3 regions of the Streptomyces sp. NPDC107575 genome follow, and region 2 is predicted to be linked to each of the others. Evidence: riboswitches for the same ligand, from Rfam matches in the RefSeq annotation. Region 2 holds a riboswitch; each other region holds the start of a gene.
What was found. A riboswitch is a leader RNA that binds a small molecule or an ion and turns the genes downstream of it on or off. The one in region 2 is predicted to bind cyclic di-AMP.
Positions count from the first base shown of each region.

Region 1: it holds a riboswitch for cyclic di-AMP, as region 2 does, so the genes downstream of both, ACZ7L4_RS22000 (C40 family peptidase) here and ACZ7L4_RS07325 (M23 family metallopeptidase) in region 2, are expected to answer to the same signal.
Region 3: it holds a riboswitch for cyclic di-AMP, as region 2 does, so the genes downstream of both, ACZ7L4_RS32330 (M23 family metallopeptidase) here and ACZ7L4_RS07325 (M23 family metallopeptidase) in region 2, are expected to answer to the same signal.

Region 1 is NZ_JBVKBG010000004.1:510,085-515,658, reverse strand. Features, by position in the region: gene ACZ7L4_RS22010 (M23 family metallopeptidase) at 1-783, shown strand, start outside; gene pcrA (DNA helicase PcrA) at 824-3,310, opposite strand; cyclic di-AMP (ydaO/yuaA leader) riboswitch at 3,497-3,641, shown strand; gene ACZ7L4_RS22000 (C40 family peptidase) at 3,650-4,831, shown strand; gene ACZ7L4_RS21995 (hypothetical protein) at 4,915-5,268, opposite strand.
Region 2 is NZ_JBVKBG010000002.1:115,975-121,548, forward strand. Features, by position in the region: gene ACZ7L4_RS07315 (M16 family metallopeptidase) at 1-931, shown strand, start outside; gene ACZ7L4_RS07320 (M16 family metallopeptidase) at 949-2,316, shown strand; cyclic di-AMP (ydaO/yuaA leader) riboswitch at 2,566-2,728, shown strand; gene ACZ7L4_RS07325 (M23 family metallopeptidase) at 2,742-3,542, shown strand; gene ACZ7L4_RS07330 (GntR family transcriptional regulator) at 3,763-4,449, shown strand; gene ACZ7L4_RS07335 (HPr family phosphocarrier protein) at 4,632-4,913, opposite strand; gene ACZ7L4_RS07340 (bifunctional acetate--CoA ligase family protein/GNAT family N-acetyltransferase) at 5,102-5,574, shown strand, end outside.
Region 3 is NZ_JBVKBG010000006.1:619,042-624,615, forward strand. Features, by position in the region: gene ACZ7L4_RS32310 (helix-turn-helix transcriptional regulator) at 1-123, opposite strand, end outside; gene ACZ7L4_RS32315 (alginate lyase family protein) at 382-1,605, shown strand; tRNA gene ACZ7L4_RS32320 (tRNA-Met) at 1,668-1,741, shown strand; gene ACZ7L4_RS32325 (PP2C family protein-serine/threonine phosphatase) at 1,929-3,047, shown strand; cyclic di-AMP (ydaO/yuaA leader) riboswitch at 3,313-3,448, shown strand; gene ACZ7L4_RS32330 (M23 family metallopeptidase) at 3,460-4,512, shown strand; gene ACZ7L4_RS32335 (aldo/keto reductase) at 4,638-5,574, shown strand, end outside.

The DNA of each region.
Region 1 (5,574 bases), on a different contig from region 2:
CAGCCCACGACGCGCAGGGCCGGGAAGAACGTCTCCCGTGGTCGTGCCGGCCGCCGCCGCCCGGCGGCCAAGCGGTCCGCGCTCGTCACCGTCGTCGTGCCGTCGGTCTGTGTGGTCGGCGTCGCCGGGATCGCCGCGGCGAGCGTCGGTGTCGGCAGCGAGGACGACGGCAAGGAGACGCAGGCCGCGGCCGCGCCGGAGGCACAGGCCGTGAAGCCCGCCGTCGCCAACAACAAGCTGGACTCGCAGCTGAAGGACCTGTCCGCCGACGCGGGCGACTTCGCCGACCGGGCGAGCCGCACGCAGGAGCGGATCGACCTCAAGGCCAAGCAGGAGGCGGCGCGCAAGGAGGCCGCCGAGGAGGCCGCGCGCAAGGAGGCGGCGCGGCCCAAGTTCGTGCTGCCGGTGAAGCAGCACGGGCTGAGCGCCTTCTTCGGGCAGGCCGGCGTCAACTGGATGTCCCAGCACTCCGGCATCGACTTCCCCGTCTCGTACGGGACTCCGGTGATGGCCGCGACGGACGGCACAGTGAAGACGCAGTGGAACAGCGCGTACGGGAACATGGCCATCGTCACGGCCAAGGACGGCACGGAGACCTGGTACTGCCACCTGTCCTCGCACACCGTGATGAGCGGTCCGGTGAAGGCCGGTGACGTGATCGCGCGGTCCGGGAACTCCGGCAACTCGACGGGACCGCATCTGCACTTCGAGGTGCGGCCCGGCGGCAACGCGGCGATCGACCCGCTGCCGTGGCTGCGCAGCCACGGCCTCAACCCGAACTGAGCCGCCCCACCCCTGTGGGACGGCTACAGCTTCCGTAGAGCTACAGCTTCTCGACCGGCGCGTACCGCAGCAGCAGACGCTTCGGCTTCGGGTCGCCGAAGTCGATCGACGCCTCGGCCTTGTCGCCCGTGCCCGACACGCCCACCACCGTGCCGAGCCCGAACTGGTCGTGCGTGACGCGGTCGCCGATGGCGAGGGCCACCACCGGCTTGGAGTTCGCCCGGCTCGTGGCGAAGGCCGGCGTCGTACCCGTGCGGGAGCGCGAGGACGACAGGGAGGCCGCGATGCCGCCGCCGATGCTCTTGGTCGAGGCCGCCGGCGTGGACGGGCCGGTCCGCTTCCAGTCCAGGTGCCCGGCCGGGATCTCCTCCAGGAAGCGGGAGGGCGGGTTGTACGAGGGCTGGCCCCAGGCGCTGCGCATCGAGGCGCGGGTCAGATAGAGCCGCTGCCGCGCGCGCGTGATGCCCACGTACGCGAGGCGGCGCTCCTCCTCCAGCTCCTTGGCCTGGCCGAGGGAGCGCATGTGCGGGAAGACGCCGTCCTCGAGGCCGGTCAGGAAGACGACGGGGAACTCGAGGCCCTTGGCCGTGTGCAGCGTCATCAGCGTGATGACGCCGTCGCTGTTCTCCTCGTCGTCCGGGATCTGGTCGGAGTCGGCGACGAGGGCGACGCGCTCCAGGAAGTCGGAGAGCCCTCCGCCGCCCGTCTCGGACTCGCCCTCCTCGCCTGCCTCCTGCTCGAACTCCAGGGCCACGGCGGCGAGTTCCTGGAGGTTCTCGATCCGGGTCTCGTCCTGCGGGTCGGTGGAGGCCTGCAGTTCGGCGAGGTAGCCGGTGCGCTCCAGGATGGCCTCGAGGACCGTGGCCGGGCCGGCGCCCGACTCCACGATCGTGCGGAGGTCCTCCATCAGCGTGTTGAACCGCTTCACGGCGTTCGCCGAGCGGGCCGCCATCCCGTACGCCTCGTCGACGCGGCGCAGCGCCTGCGGGAAGGAGATCTTCTCGCGCTGGGAGAGCGCGTCGATCATCGCTTCGGCGCGGTCGCCGATGCCGCGCTTGGGCACGTTGAGGATGCGGCGCAGCGGCACCGAGTCCTCGGGGTTGGAGAGCACCCGCAGGTAGGCCAGGACGTCCCTGACCTCCTTGCGCTCGTAGAAGCGGACGCCGCCGACGACCTTGTAGGGCAGGCCGGTGCGGATGAAGATCTCTTCGAAGACACGGGACTGCGCGTTCGTCCGGTAGAAGACCGCGACGTCGCCCGCGAGCGCGTCGCCCGCGTCGGTGAGCCGGTCGATCTCGTCGGCGATGAACTGCGCCTCGTCGTGCTCGGTGTCCGCGACGTAGCCCGTGATCTGGGCGCCGGGGCCCTCGTTCGTCCACAGGTTCTTGGGGCGGCGCGACTCGTTGCGCTCGATCACCGCGTTCGCCGCGCTGAGGATCGTCTGCGTGGAGCGGTAGTTCTGCTCCAGCATGATCGTCGTCGCGTTCGTGTAGTCCTCTTCGAACTGCAGGATGTTGCGGATCGTGGCGCCGCGGAACGCGTAGATCGACTGGTCCGCGTCACCCACGACGCACAGCTCGGCCGGGTCGGCGCCCTCGCCCTCGGTGGGGCCGACCAGCTCGCGCACCAGCGCGTACTGCGCGTGGTTCGTGTCCTGGTACTCGTCGACGAGGACGTGGCGGAAGCGGCGGCGGTAGTGCTCGGCGACGTCCGGGAACGCGCGCAGCAGGTTCACCGTCGTCATGATCAGGTCGTCGAAGTCCAGCGCGTTCGCCTCGCGCAGGCGGGCCTGGTACATCGCGTAGGCCTGGGCGAGGGTCTTCTCGAAGCCGTCGGCGGCGGTCCCCGCGAAGTCCTCCTCGTCGATCAGCTCGTTCTTCAAGTTGCTGATCTTGGCGCTGAAGGACTTCGGCGGGAACTTCTTCGGGTCGAGGTCCAGGTCGCGGCAGACGAGCGCCATGAGCCGCTTGCTGTCGGCGGCGTCGTAGATCGAGAAGGAGGACGTGAAGCCCAGCTTCTTGCTCTCCCGGCGCAGGATGCGGACACAGGCGCTGTGGAAGGTGGACACCCACATCGCGTTCGCGCGCGGGCCGACCAGGTCCTCGACACGCTCCTTCATCTCGCCCGCGGCCTTGTTCGTGAACGTGATCGCGAGGATCTGGCCGGGGTGCACGCCGCGCTGGGCGAGCAGGTACGCGATGCGGTGCGTGAGGACGCGGGTCTTGCCCGATCCGGCGCCGGCGACGATGAGCAGGGGGGAGCCGCCGTGCACCACGGCCGCGCGCTGGTTCTCGTTCAGCCCCTCCAGGAGGGAGGCCGGGTCGAGGACCGGGCGCGGGGCGCCGTTCCGGTAGTGGGCGTCGCGCTCGGGGGGCACGCCGAACAGCCCGTCCGGCATCGGCTCCGGGGCCCCGTCGTCGTACTCGGGGTCCGGGGGCGGCGGCGGGGGTTCCTGCTCACCGCTCGGGGAGCCGGGCGCGCCCTTCTGGAGGCCGGTCAGGAAGCTGTCGTCAAAGAGGCTGCTCATCGCTCTACGAGTCTAGGCCGCCCCACTGACAACCCGTGGCTGCCTTCGGAACTCCAAGAGCCCTCCAGAGGGCAGATCACGAAAATGTATCGGGCATATCGAACATCAACCTTCACAGCAGCCACACGAGTTGGCTACGGTGCAGCCGGGCAGCCCGTCCCCCCGCCCGCGAATGTCGCGGCGAACGGGAAGCCCCCGCCGAGTCCCGTACGCCGCGAGGCAGGGAACCGGGGACCCAACCGACCTTGGGGTGAATCGGTCAGCCGACCGTAGGGCAGCCTTCCACGCCCGAACCCGACAGCTAACTCGGTAGGCGGACGACGGAAGGAGTCGCCTGCCTTGGCGTCGCACCGCAAGCCCCGCAGCCGTTCCCGGATGACCGGCGGTCTTCGCACGACCCCCGCGGTCGGGATCACGACCGCCGCCCTCACCTCCGTGGCCCTGCTCTCGCAGACGGCCCAGGCCGCGCCCGCGCAGCCGTCGTCCAAGCCGCGCCTGGAGGAGGTGCAGAAGAAGGTCGACTCCCTGTACCGGCAGGCCGAGGTCGCCACCCAGAAGTACAACGGGGCGAAGGAACGGACCGACGCCAAGAAGCGGCAGGTCGACAAGCTCCTCGACGATGTCGCGCAGCGCACCGAGGAGATGAACACGGCCCGCCAGAAGCTCGGCAGGTACGCCGCCGAGCAGTACCGCTCGGGCAGTGTGAGCGACACCGCGACCATGTTCCTCGCGGACGACCCGGAGGACTACTTCTCGCAGCGCCAGCTGATGAGCCGGCTGACCGAGGAGCAGAAGAAGTCGATCGACGACTATCAGAAGCAGACGCGCGAGACCGCGAAGAAGCGCACCGAGGCGCAGTCGAGCCTGGAGGACCTCACCGATTCGCAGACCGAGCTGAGGTCCACGAAGGAGACCGTGCAGACGAAGCTCTCCGACGCGCGTCAGCTGCTGTCCAAGCTGACCGCCGAGGAGAAGGCGCGGCTCGCCGCGATCGAGAAGGCCAAGGAGGAGGCCGCCCGCAAGAAGGCGGCGGAGCTGGCCGCCAAGCAGAAGGCCGAGGAAGCGGCGAAGCGGAAGGCGGCCGAGGCGGCGAAGGAGCAGTCGTCCGGCTCCTCGTCCGGTTCCTCGGGGTCGTCGTCCGGTTCCTCCGACGCCTCGTACGCGACGAAGGCCGCGCAGGCGCTCGCGTTCGCCAAGGCACAGGAGGGCAAGCCGTACGTGTGGGGCGCCACGGGCCCGGACTCGTACGACTGCTCGGGCCTGACGCAGGCGGCGTGGAAGTCCGCGGGGATCTCGCTGCCGCGGACGACCTGGGACCAGGTCGAGATCGGCAAGACGGTGCCGCTCTCCGACATCCAACCCGGTGACCTGGTGTTCTTCTACGACGACATCAGCCACGTGGGCCTCTACATGGGCGACGGCATGATGGTCCACGCGCCGAAGCCGGGCGCGGTCGTGCGCGAGGAGTCGATCTACTACGACGGCACGTCGTCGATCCACAGTGTGGTGCGGCCGGCCTGACGTACGTACGCGGAAGGGCCCGGCAGGTCACGGCCTGCCGGGCCCTTCCGTGTGCACGGCGCGTACGGCCTGTGCGCGGTCGCTCAGGTCCAGAGCACCGCGATGAAGATGTTGACGACGGTGAGCGCGCCGACGGTGATGAAGAGGCCCTTCTCCGCCTTCTCCTCGTCCCGCTTCACGTAGACGATGCCGAGGATCACGATCAGGAGCGCGAGCTTCACGCCGATCTTGATGTTGTTGACGGTGCTGCCGTCGGCCTGGTTGAGGCCGACCAGGGCGACGCCGGTCACCAGCATGGTCAGGGCGCCGTGCAGCATCGCCTTGTTGAAGCGGGCCGCGCCCTCCTTCATCGCCGACATCTGCGTGAGGAAGCCGCCGAGCAGCGAGGCGATGCCGATGATGTGCAGGCCGACGAAGAGGTGGATGAGTACGTCCATGGTTCGGAGCCTAACCGGACGCCCATGGGCCACTACGCGCACCCCTTTGCCACTCTGTTATCACTCTCCGCCACCATCCGTAACAAACAGACCAGTTGCGAACAATCCGGCACCAACCCGTTACGCAGAGGTTTAGCGTCCTTCCTCAGGTGACCGGCTCCCCACCGCCGCCCGGGCCAGGGGCGGCAGTCGGACACCACCGCCGAGAAAGGTCCGGCGGCGACCCGCTCCCCCTGTGCGGGCCGCCGCCGGACGCGCGACCGGGGTCCGTGCGTTTCGGACGGGCGGCCCCCAGAGGAGGACCTT
Region 2 (5,574 bases):
CGTGAAGAACGAGCGGCGCCAGCGCTATGACAACGTGCCCTACGGCACGGCGTTCGAGAAGCTGACCGCCCTCATGTACCCCGAGGGACACCCGTACCACCACACGCCCATCGGCTCCATGGCCGACCTGGACGCGGCCACCCTCGAGGACGCGCGGAACTTCTTCCGCACCTACTACGCGCCGAACAACGCGGTGCTCTCCATCGTCGGTGACATCGACCCCCAGCAGACGCTCGCCTGGGTCGAGCGGTACTTCGGCTCCATCCCCGGCCACGACGGCAAGCCCGCCCCGCGCGACGGCGGGCTCCCCGAGGTCATCGGCGAGCAGCAGCGCGAGGTCGTCGAGGAGGAGGTCCCGGCGCGCGCGCTGATGTCGGCCTACCGCCTCCCGCAGGACGGCACGCGCGCGTGCGACGCCGCCGACCTCGCCCTCACCGTCCTGGGCGGCGGCGAGTCCTCGCGCCTGTACAACCGCCTCGTACGCCGTGACCGCACCGCTGTGGCGGCCGGTTTCGGCCTGCTGCGCCTCGCCGGAGCGCCCTCCCTGGGCTGGCTGGACGTGAAGACCTCCGGAGACGTCGAGGTGCCGGTCATCGAGGCCGCCGTCGACGAGGAGCTCGCCCGGTTCGCGGAAGAGGGCCCGAGTCCCGAGGAAATGGAGCGCGCGCAGGCCCAGTTGGAGCGCGAGTGGCTGGACCGCTTGGGCACGGTCGCGGGGCGCGCCGACGAGCTGTGCCGCTACGCCGTCCTGTTCGGCGACCCGCAGCTCGCCCTGACCGCCGTGGGGCGCGTCCTGGACGTGACCGCCGAGGAGGTCCAGGAGGTCGCCAAGGCGCGCCTGCGCCCCGACAACCGCGCGTCCCTCGTATACGAGCCGACGGCGCCCGCCGACACCGAGACCGCCGAGATCACCGAGGAGGCGGGCCAGTGACGGATCAGCTCGCGAACATGGACTTCCACCCCCGGCCGCAGGCGGGCGAGCCCAAGCCGTGGGCGTTCCCGGCCCCTGAGCGCGGCGCGCTGCCCAACGGTCTGACGGTGCTGCGCTGCCACCGGCCCGGTCAGCAGGTCGTCGCCGTGGAGGTGCAGCTGGACGCACCGCTGGACGCCGAGCCGAAGGGGCTCGACGGCGTCTCGACCATCATGGCGCGGGCCTTCAACGAGGGCACCGACAAGCACTCCGCCGAGGAGTTCGCCGCCGAGCTGGAGCGCTGCGGCGCCACGATGGACGCGCACGCCGACCACCCCGGCGTCCGCGCCTCCCTCGAAGTGCCGGCCTCGCGTCTGTCCAAGGGCCTCGCCCTCCTGGCCGACGCGCTGCGCGCCCCCGCCTTCGACGACAGCGAGATCGAGCGCCTCGTCCGCAACCGCCTGGACGAGATCCCGCACGAGAGCGCCAACCCGGCCCGGCGCGCCGCCAAGGAGCTCTCCAAGCAGCTCTTCCCGGCCGACGCGCGCGTGTCGCGCCCGCGCCAGGGCACCGAGGAGACCGTCTCGGCCATCGACGCGGCGGCGGTGCGCGCCTTCTACGACCGGCACGTACGCCCCGCCACCGCCACGGCCGTCGTCGTGGGCGACCTGACGGGCATCGACCTGGACGCCCTCCTCGCCGACACGCTCGGCGCCTGGACGGGCGACACCGCCGAGCCGCGCCCCGTGCCGCCGGTCGTGGCCGACGACACCGGCCGCGTGATCATCGTGGACCGCCCGGGCGCCGTGCAGACGCAGTTGCTGATCGGCCGGGTCGGACCGGACAAGCACGACCGTGTGTGGCCCGCTCAGGTCCTCGGCACGTACTGCCTGGGCGGCACCCTGACGTCGCGTCTGGACCGCGTCCTGCGCGAGGAGAAGGGCTACACCTACGGTGTGCGCTCCTTCGCCCAGGTGCTGCGCTCCGCGCCCGACGGCAGTGGTGCGGCGATGCTCGCCATCAGCGGCTCGGTGGACACGCCGAACACCGGGCCCGCGCTCGACGACCTGTGGAAGGTGCTGCGCACGCTGGCGGCCGAGGGGCTGACGGATGCCGAACGGGACACCGCCGTACAGAACTTGGTGGGTGTGGCCCCGCTGAAGTTCGAGACCGCCGCGGCCGTCGCGAGCACCCTCGCCGACCAGGTCGAGCAGCACCTGCCGGACGACTTCCAGGCACAGGTGTACCGGCAGCTGGCCGCCACTGGCACCGTGGAGGCCACGGCGGCCGTCGTGAGCGCGTTCCCGGCGGACCGCCTGGTGACGATCCTGGTGGGCGACGCCGCGCAGATCGAGGAGCCGGTCAAGGCGCTCGGTATCGGCGAGGTGACGGTGGTCGCGGGCTGAGCGGACCGAGTCCGCCTCTCCAGGCACACCACGAAGCCCCGGCGCCGGTATCGGCGGCCGGGGCTTCGTGGCGTCCGTCACGATCGCCTTCAATCACCACACGATCACAAATGTCCGAATTGATGTAGAGGTTGCCTCTCTGCCCTGTGGCGTGCACTACAAAAGCCGGGTTCTGTTTGTCGATCCAAAGATGCCCCGCTTAGCGTTCCCTCCGGCTGTCCGCCAGACGTACGTCGCGCCCGCGACACCGGACAGTCATCGCCGAGTCCCCGTGGTGCGAGCCAGGGGAGCCGGGGACCCACCGAAGTCCCTGGGGTGAATCGGGCGCTCTTCCCGTGAGGGGAGGGGGCCCGTAGGAGACCTTCCTGCTCCGAACCCGTCAGCTAACCCGGTAGGCGAGAAGGAAGGAAAGGACCAGCCACTTCATGGGGTTCACCCGTGCCACCGGGAAGCACCGCCGTCCCAGCCGCCTGACGCGTACCACCGCTCAGGTCGCAGGCGTCGCCGCCATCACCACGACGGGCGTGGTGGGCGGTCTCGCCGCCCCCGCTCTCGCCGCCGACACCGCGGTCGCCCCGCACGACGGCCTCACGCAGGCCGTCGCCATCGGCGACTCCCTGGCCGAGCAGATCGACGCGCAGGCCACCGCGCAGCAGAAGGCCGCCGCCAAGGCGAAGGCCGAGGCCGAGGCCAAGAAGAAGGCCGAGGAGGCCAAGCGCAAGGCCGAGGCGGAGGCCAAGAAGCGGGCCGCGGAGAAGGCCGAGAAGGAGCGCGAGGCCAAGGAGCGCGCCGCCCGTGAGGCCGAGCGCAAGCGCCTGAACAGCTTCGTGTCGCCGATCGCCGGCTCGTACGTCTCCACCGCCTACCAGGCCGGCAGTGGCCTGTGGTCCTCCGGCAGCCACACCGGCATCGACTTCCACGCCTCCAGCGGCACTTCGGTGCACGCGGTGGGCATGGGCACCGTCGTCGAGGCCGGCTGGGGCGGCGCGTACGGCAACAACGTCGTGATCAAGATGAAGGACGGCACGTACACCCAGTACGGTCACATGTCCTCGATCGGCGTCTCCGTCGGCCAGGACGTCACCCCCGGCCAGCAGATAGGCCTCTCCGGTGCCACCGGCAACGTCACGGGCCCGCACCTCCACTTCGAGGCCCGCACCGGCCCCGACTACGGCTCGGACATCGACCCCGTCGCGTACCTGCGCCAGCACGGTGTGAACGTCTGACCCGACAGCACACTCCACGAAAGCCCCGGCTCCCCGAGCCGGGGCTTTCGCGTTCCCGGCTCCGCACTGTCCAAAAAATATCCCCGGATTCAGTTCCCTCGTCGGAAATTCAACTCCGGTGGAATAGAGTCTTCGGGTAAACGTTCCGGCCGCGCGTCATTCGTGCTTGACCGGGCGTCAATCGACCGCGTATCGCGGGCGTTGAGGCGGAGGTCGAGTCATGCGCATTCCCGCGCAGTCGGTATGCACAGCGATCCGCGACGACATCGTCGCCGGCGTCTACGAGCGCGGCGGCAGGCTCACCGAGGAACTGCTCGCGCGTCGCTACGGGGTCTCGCGCGTGCCCGTCAGGGAGGCGCTGCGCACCCTGGAGGCGGAGGGGTTCGTCGTCACGCGCAGGCACGCGGGCGCGTGCGTGGCCGAACCCACGGAGCGGGAGGCGGCCGACCTCCTGGAGATCCGCATGCTGCTCGAACCCATGGGCGCCGCCCGCGCCGCGCAGCGCCGCACCGAGGCCCACCTCAAGGTGCTGCGCGGCCTGGTCAGGCTGGGGCAGGAGCGCTCGAGGCGAGGTCAGAGCGAGGATCTGCGCTCGCTCGGCAGCTGGTTCCACGAGACGCTCGTCCAGGCCTCCGGCAGCCCAGGGCTGATCACCCTGCTCACCCAGCTGCGCCACAAGATCGCCTGGATGTACGCCGTGGAGAGCCCGGCACGGCCGGCGGAGTCCTGGGCCGAGCACGGCGCCATCGTCGACGCCGTGGCGCGGGGCGACGCGGAGCGTGCGCGCGCCCTGGCCGCCCTGCACGCGGAGCGTGCGACGGCCGCCCACAAGCTGCGCGTCCCCCGCGCGGGCGAGCGTGTGAGGACTTCGCAACATGCAGTCAACACGGTGGGGCGTCAGGTTTAACAACGGCGCCGTATACAAAGAAGCGCGCTATTCGGAGAATGGGTCGAACGAGACGCGGGGTAATTTCCGCTGCCTATTTCTGCCTGTTTCTCGTCGCCGAATTGGTGCCGCATCAGGGAACGAAAAAGCCGCACGCCCCGAAAGGGAGCGCGCGGCTCAGTCGTACAGCTTTTGTCTCTACGTCAGACGGTCTCGGGAAGCTCCTCGAGCCCCTCGGCGACCAGCTTCGCCAGACGGTCGAGCGCGGCGTCCGCGCCCTCGGCGTCGGAGGCCAGCACGATCTCTTCGCCGCCCTGCGCGCCCAGGCCGAGCACGGCCAGCATGGAGGCGGCGTTGACGGGGTTGCCGTCGGCCTTGGCGATCGTCACGGGAACGCCGGCGGCCGTGGCAGCGCGGACGAAGATGGAAGCGGGGCGGGCGTGGAGGCCCTCGGCCCAGCCGACGTTGACGCGGCGCTCAGCCATGTGATGCTGCCCTTCAGGTGTCTCACGGTTGTCTAGACCAGTGTTCCATATCGGGAGGCGTGCGTGACGCGGACCCAGGTCCTCACCGGCACGGCCCTTCGGTCCTCCATAGGGTGCCTTCCGTACGCACGGGCCGCGACCCGTACGACCGACCGCCGTCTGTCGGTGCCCGGCCCTACCCTTGCGGCATGGAGACCCCGTCGGACCGCCATGCGTACCCCGCCCACTGGGAGGCCGACATCGTGCTGCGCGACGGCGGCACCGCGCGGATCAGGCCCATCACCACCGCGGACGCGGAGCACCTGACCAGCTTCTACGAACAGGTCTCGGACGAGTCGAAGTACTACCGCTTCTTCGCGCCCTACCCCCGGCTGTCCGCCAAGGACGTGCACCGCTTCACCCATCACGACTACGTGGACCGGGTCGGTCTCGCGGTCACGATCGGCGGCGAGTTCATCGCCACGGTGCGCTACGACCGGATCAACGCGCAGGGCATGCCGGCCACCGCGCCCGCCGACGAGGCGGAGGTCGCCTTCCTCGTGCAGGACGCCCACCAGGGCCGCGGGGTCGCCTCCGCGCTCCTGGAGCACATCGCGGCCGTCGCACGGGAGCGCGGCATCCGCCGGTTCGCCGCCGAGGTGCTTCCCGCCAACAGCAAGAT
Region 3 (5,574 bases), on a different contig from region 2:
CCCGAGAAAGGTCACCAGGCGTACCCGGCCCAGGAGTTGGGTGGCCGTCGCGATCTCCTCGGTGCGGCCGACGAAGCTCGTCACCTCGACGGGCAGATCACCGGGGCGCCGCTCGGCCTTCACTTCGATCGCCTCTTCCCGGTGGGAGCGGGTCGTAAGAGAAGAGCAGCACCGTAGTCCGCGGGGCGCGGAACTGGTGCCCGTAGTCCGAAAGCGTCCGAAAGAGTCGAGAAGAGTCCGAAGGCGGTGGGAAGCACGGCAAGAAGCGACAAGAAGGGCGGCGGGAGAGGCCACCGGCCGCCCGCACACGACCGGCGCAACAGATCCTGCGCCGACCGCCCGCACGCGTCAGGCTGCCAATGATCCGACCGGAGGTGTTGCATGGCAGCGGGCGCACGGACGCGACGCGTTCTTCTGGGGGGACTCGTCCCCCTGTTGGTGGTGGCCGCGACGGCGTGCGGCGCGTCCACACGGACCGACTCCGACGTGGGGGCGCACCCCGAGCACCGGCCCTCCGGCGGCCCCTTCGCGCACCCCGGCGTCCTGGTCGGCAAGGACCAACTGGCCGCGGTCCGCGACCACGTGGCCCGCAAACAGGAGCCGTGGATCTCCGCGTACAAGGAGATGAGCACCAGCAAGTACGCCGACCTCGACTACGAGGCCAAGCCGTACGCGACCGTCGAGTGCCCCTTCGACGCCGAGGCGGGACAGGGCTGCGTCGAGGAGCGCGAGGACGCCATCGCCGCCTATACGCAGGCCCTGCTCTGGAACATCACCCGCGACAAGGCGCACGCCGCCAAGGCCGTCGAGATCATGAACGCCTGGTCGGACAAGGTCACCGGGCACACCGAGGACAACGCCGGGCTGCAGGCCGCCTGGGCCGGCGCGTCCTGGGCGAAGGCCGGCGAGCTGATGCAGTACACGTACAAGGACTGGCCGGACGGGCAGGAGCTGAAGTTCCAGCGGATGCTCCGCGAGGCCTACCTGCCCGAAGTGCGCGGCGGCTCCGCCGACTTCAACGGCAACTGGGACCTGGTGATGGCCGACGCAACCATGAGCATGGGCGTCTACCTGAACGACCAGCGCGCCTTCGACCAGGCCGTCGGGCACTTCAGGGCCCGCGTCCCCGCGTACTTCTACCTGTCCTCCGACGGGAAGCTGCCGGTGAAGCCGAAGGGCAGCGGCATCGACACCCCGAAGGAACTGCAGACGTACTGGTTCGGGCAGAAGACCTTCAAGGACGGGCTCGCCCAGGAGACCTGCCGCAACTTCAAGCACGCCAGCTACTCCCTCGCCGCCACCTCCCACATGGCCGAGACCGCCTGGCACCAGGGCGTCGACCTGTACGGAGAGGTGAAGGACCGGCTCGCCGCCGCGCTCGAACTGCACTCCAAGTACCAGCTGGGCACCAAGGCCCCGTCCTGGCTGTGCGGCGGGAAGGTGCAGCGGGACATGGGGCCCGACACGGAGGTCGGCCTCCAGCACCTTCAGGGGCGGCTGAAGATGGATCTCCCGCAGACCGAGAAGCTCACCAGGAAGCAGCGCCCCGAGGGGACGGACGACCTGTTCGTGGCGTGGGAGACGCTCACGCACGCCGCCGCGTGAGCGGTCACGCGAAGCGATTCGCGTTCACTCCCCCTGATGGCGTAGAGTTGTGAACACAACGGCGCGGGGTGGAGCAGCTCGGTAGCTCGCTGGGCTCATAACCCAGAGGTCGCAGGTTCAAATCCTGTCCCCGCTACTGAAGAACAGAGGCCGGAATCTCATCGAGATTCCGGCCTCTGTTCATTTGTGTTTGCGCACGCTCGCCCGTGTTGCGCCCGTCACGTTCCCCACCCGTACGGCCCACCCCTGCTCGCCTCCGCGTCCCCGTGCAGGAACTCTTGGTGAGACGCCGGAAGCTGGCAGGGAGCGGCAGGAGACGAGTGGTGGGGCAGCGAACAGGAGGCACCGGCGGGAGACGGAGGAGGCACGGCTCCGATGCCGCGACCACCCGGGTCTTCCTGCGGCTGCTGCCCCTGCTGCTCGTCATCGGCGGCGCGGTCTACGAGTACGTCACCCCCAGCGGCTTCCCCGGCGCCCCCCTGTTCAGCGCGGCGCCCCTGGTGGCCGCCCCGTTCTTCTCGCTCGGCGCGACGGTCCTGGTGGGCGTGGTGTCGATCGGCGCGATCGTCGCGGTGCACCTGCGCTTCACGGAGCACCTCGACTCCGTGTTCGTCACGGAGATCGTCACCGTGGCCACCGTCTGCCTGCTGGCCTGTGTGCTCAACAGGATCGTCTACCGCAGCTACGAGCAGCTGGCCTCCGCCCGCGAGATCGCCCAGGCCGCGCAGCTGGCGGTGCTGCCCGAACCGGCCCGGCGGCTCGGCGGCCTCGCCATCGCGGCGCGCTACGAGGCGGCGCAGGCCGACGCGTTCATCGGCGGCGACCTGTACGCGGTCCAGGACACCCCGCACGGCATCCGGATCATCGTCGGTGACGTGCGCGGCAAGGGGCTCGGCGCGGTCGCCGCGGTCGCCGTCGTCATCGGGGCGTTCCGGGAGGCCGCGGAGCAGGAGGGCTCCCTGGAGGCGGTCGCCCAGCGCCTGGAGCGGGCCCTGGCCCGCGAGGGCACCCGGCGCAGCGGCATCGACGACTTCGAGGGCTTCACCACCGCGGTGCTCGCCGAGATCCCGCACGGCGTCGACCTCGTCCGGGTCCTCAACCGCGGCCACCCCGCCCCGCTGCTGTTGCTCGGCGACGGCACCGTACGCGCACTCGACCCGTCCCAGGCGGCGCTGCCGCTCGGCATGAGCGAACTCGGCAGCTGGCCCGACCGGGCCGTCGAGGCGGCGTTCCCGTCCGCGGCCACGCTGCTGCTCTACACCGACGGGCTCTCCGAGGCGCGCGACGCGAGCGGCCGCTTCTACGATCCGGCGGCCCGGCTGTCGGGCCGCGTCTTCCCCGGGCCCGAGGAACTCCTCGCGGCCCTCGCCGCGGAGGTGCGCGCGCACACCGGCAACGGGACGACGGACGACATGGCGCTGCTCGCCGTGCGGCGCACCTGAGTTCCTTGATCGTTTGTTACCCGAGGTAGCCGACCGTAGTCGAACGGCGTCGCTCCGCATAACAATTGACGTACCGTCAGAAGGTTGAGTTCGTTGAATGTGGGGACGGTGTGACGTCAACTCGCCCCATTCCGCCCACTGGTGTCCCGAAAAGTCCTGGCCAGAGTCGTGAACGATCAGTGGGAAGCGCTTGGAATTACTGTCTGCTGTCTATTAACGTTCGATAACGCAGCGCGGTCGTCCCAGCCGTCACAAGAGACGGCTCCGTGCGCACGCGCCTAATCCCGCAAGGGAGCCGGGGAACCACCAACTTGGGGTGAATCGGACACCTTTGGTGTCCGTAGGAGACCTTCCTGCTCCGAACCCGTCAGCTAACCCGGTAGGCGAGAAGGAAGGAAAGGAGAGCGCCCCCGTGGCGTCCAACCGGCCTGCCCCCGACTTCTTCTACGGCCCCGAAGACGACTCCGGCGTCGAGCAGGAGACCTGGGAGGAGTGGAATCCCACCGAGGATTCCATCGCGCCCGTCCGCGGCAGGCATCGCGTGGCCCGCCGCCGCGGTGGATTCGCCCGCAGCTCCACCGTTCTCGGCGTCGGCGTGGTCGCCGCCGTCGGCGCGGGCGGCATCGCCACCGCACAGGGCGGCAAGCCGCCGGTCCACATCTCCATGCCCGACCTCTCCGCGGTCAAGGACTCGCTGCCCGAGGCCAAGTCGCTGCCGGGCGTGGGCTCGCTGATGTCCGACGGTTCGGACTCCGGTTCCGACTCCGACGCCACCGCCTCCCCGCTGAGCGGCGCCGGAATCACCCAGGCCGAGGCCGCCGACGGACAGACCGGCGCCGGCGAGGCGCTGCGGGCCCGCATCATGCAGCAGGCCGAGACGCAGCAGGACGCGGCCGACGCCACCGCGAAGCAGGCCGCCGAGGAGGCCGCCGCCAAGAAGGCGGCCGAGGAGGCCGCTGCCAAGCAGGACGCGGCCAAGGCCAAGGAGCTCGCCGCGAAGAAGAAGGCCGAGGCGGAGGCCCGCCGCAAGGCGGAGGAGGAGCGGCTGCGCAAGCTGGCCGCCAGCTTCAAGCTCCCGGTCGCCTCGTACACGCTCTCCGGCACCTTCGGCCAGCCCGGCTCCATGTGGTCCTCCGGCTACCACACGGGCCTCGACTTCGCCGCCTCCACCGGTACCCCGATCCGCGCCATCCACTCCGGCACGGTCACGGAGGCCGGCTGGGCGGGCGCGTACGGCTACCGCACGGTGCTCACCCTCGACGACGGCACCGAGCTGTGGTTCTGCCACCAGTCCTCGCTCAACGTCAGCGCGGGCCAGAAGGTCTCCACCGGCGACGTCATAGGCCGCGTGGGCGCCACGGGCAATGTCACCGGGCCGCACCTCCACCTGGAGGTCCACCCCGACGGCCAGTCCACCGGCGTCGACCCCGCGTCGTGGCTGCGCGACAAGGGCCTCACCCCCTGAACCCGTGAACCCCGGCGGTCCTGGCGCTGACCCCCCGACGTCAGGGCTGCCGGTTTGCCCATTCTTGGGGCACTTTCCGGCGGGAGCACGGAATACCGTATTCCGTACGGGTGTTGAGGCGGAGCATGACTTCCTCCTCTCCCTCGCTGCGCAAGCTCGGCACCTCCGACCTCGAGGTCTTCCCGCTCTCCCTGGGCGGCAACGTCTTCGGCTGGACCGCCGACGAGGCCACGTCCTTCGAGGTGCTCGACGCGTACGTCGCCGCGGGCGGCAACTTCATCGACACCGCCGATGTGTACTCGGCCTGGGTGGACGGCAACCGGGGCGGTGAGTCGGAGACCGTCATCGGCAAGTGGCTGGCCTCCCGTGGCCGCCGCGACGACGTCGTCATCGCCACCAAGGGCAGTCAGCACCCCGAGTACCAGGGCCTGTCCGCCGCCAACATCAAGGCCGCGGCCGACGCCTCCCTGAAGCGTCTGGGCACCGACCACATCGACCTGTACTACACGCACTACGACAACCCCGAGGTGCCGGTCGAGGAGTTCATCGGCGCCCTCGACGAACTGGTGAAGGCCGGCAAGGTACGGCACATCGCCGCCTCCAACATCTCCGCCGAGCGCCTCCAGGAGGCCCTCGACCTCTCCGAGCGCGAGGGCCTCGCCCGCTACGTCGCGCTCCAGCCGCACTACAACCTCGTCTCCCGCGACACGTACGAGGGCGCGCTCCAGGACGTCGCCGCCCGTGAGGGCCTCGGATCCGTGCCCTACTACGCGCTCGCCTCCGGCTTCCTGACCGGCAAGTACCGGCCGGGCGTCGCCGTCGACAGCGCGCGGGCCGCCGGTGCGGGCAAGCACCTGGAGACCGAGCGCGGGCAGCGGGTCCTGACCGCCCTCGACGAGATCGCCCAGGCCCACGACGCGCAGATCGCCACGGTCGCCCTCGCCTGGCTCGCCGCGCAGCCCACGGTGACGGCGCCCATCGCGTCCGCCCGGATCGTCGAACAGCTCCCGGCGCTGCTCGCGGTGGCGGACGTGCGGCTGACGCAGGCGGAGCTCGACCGGC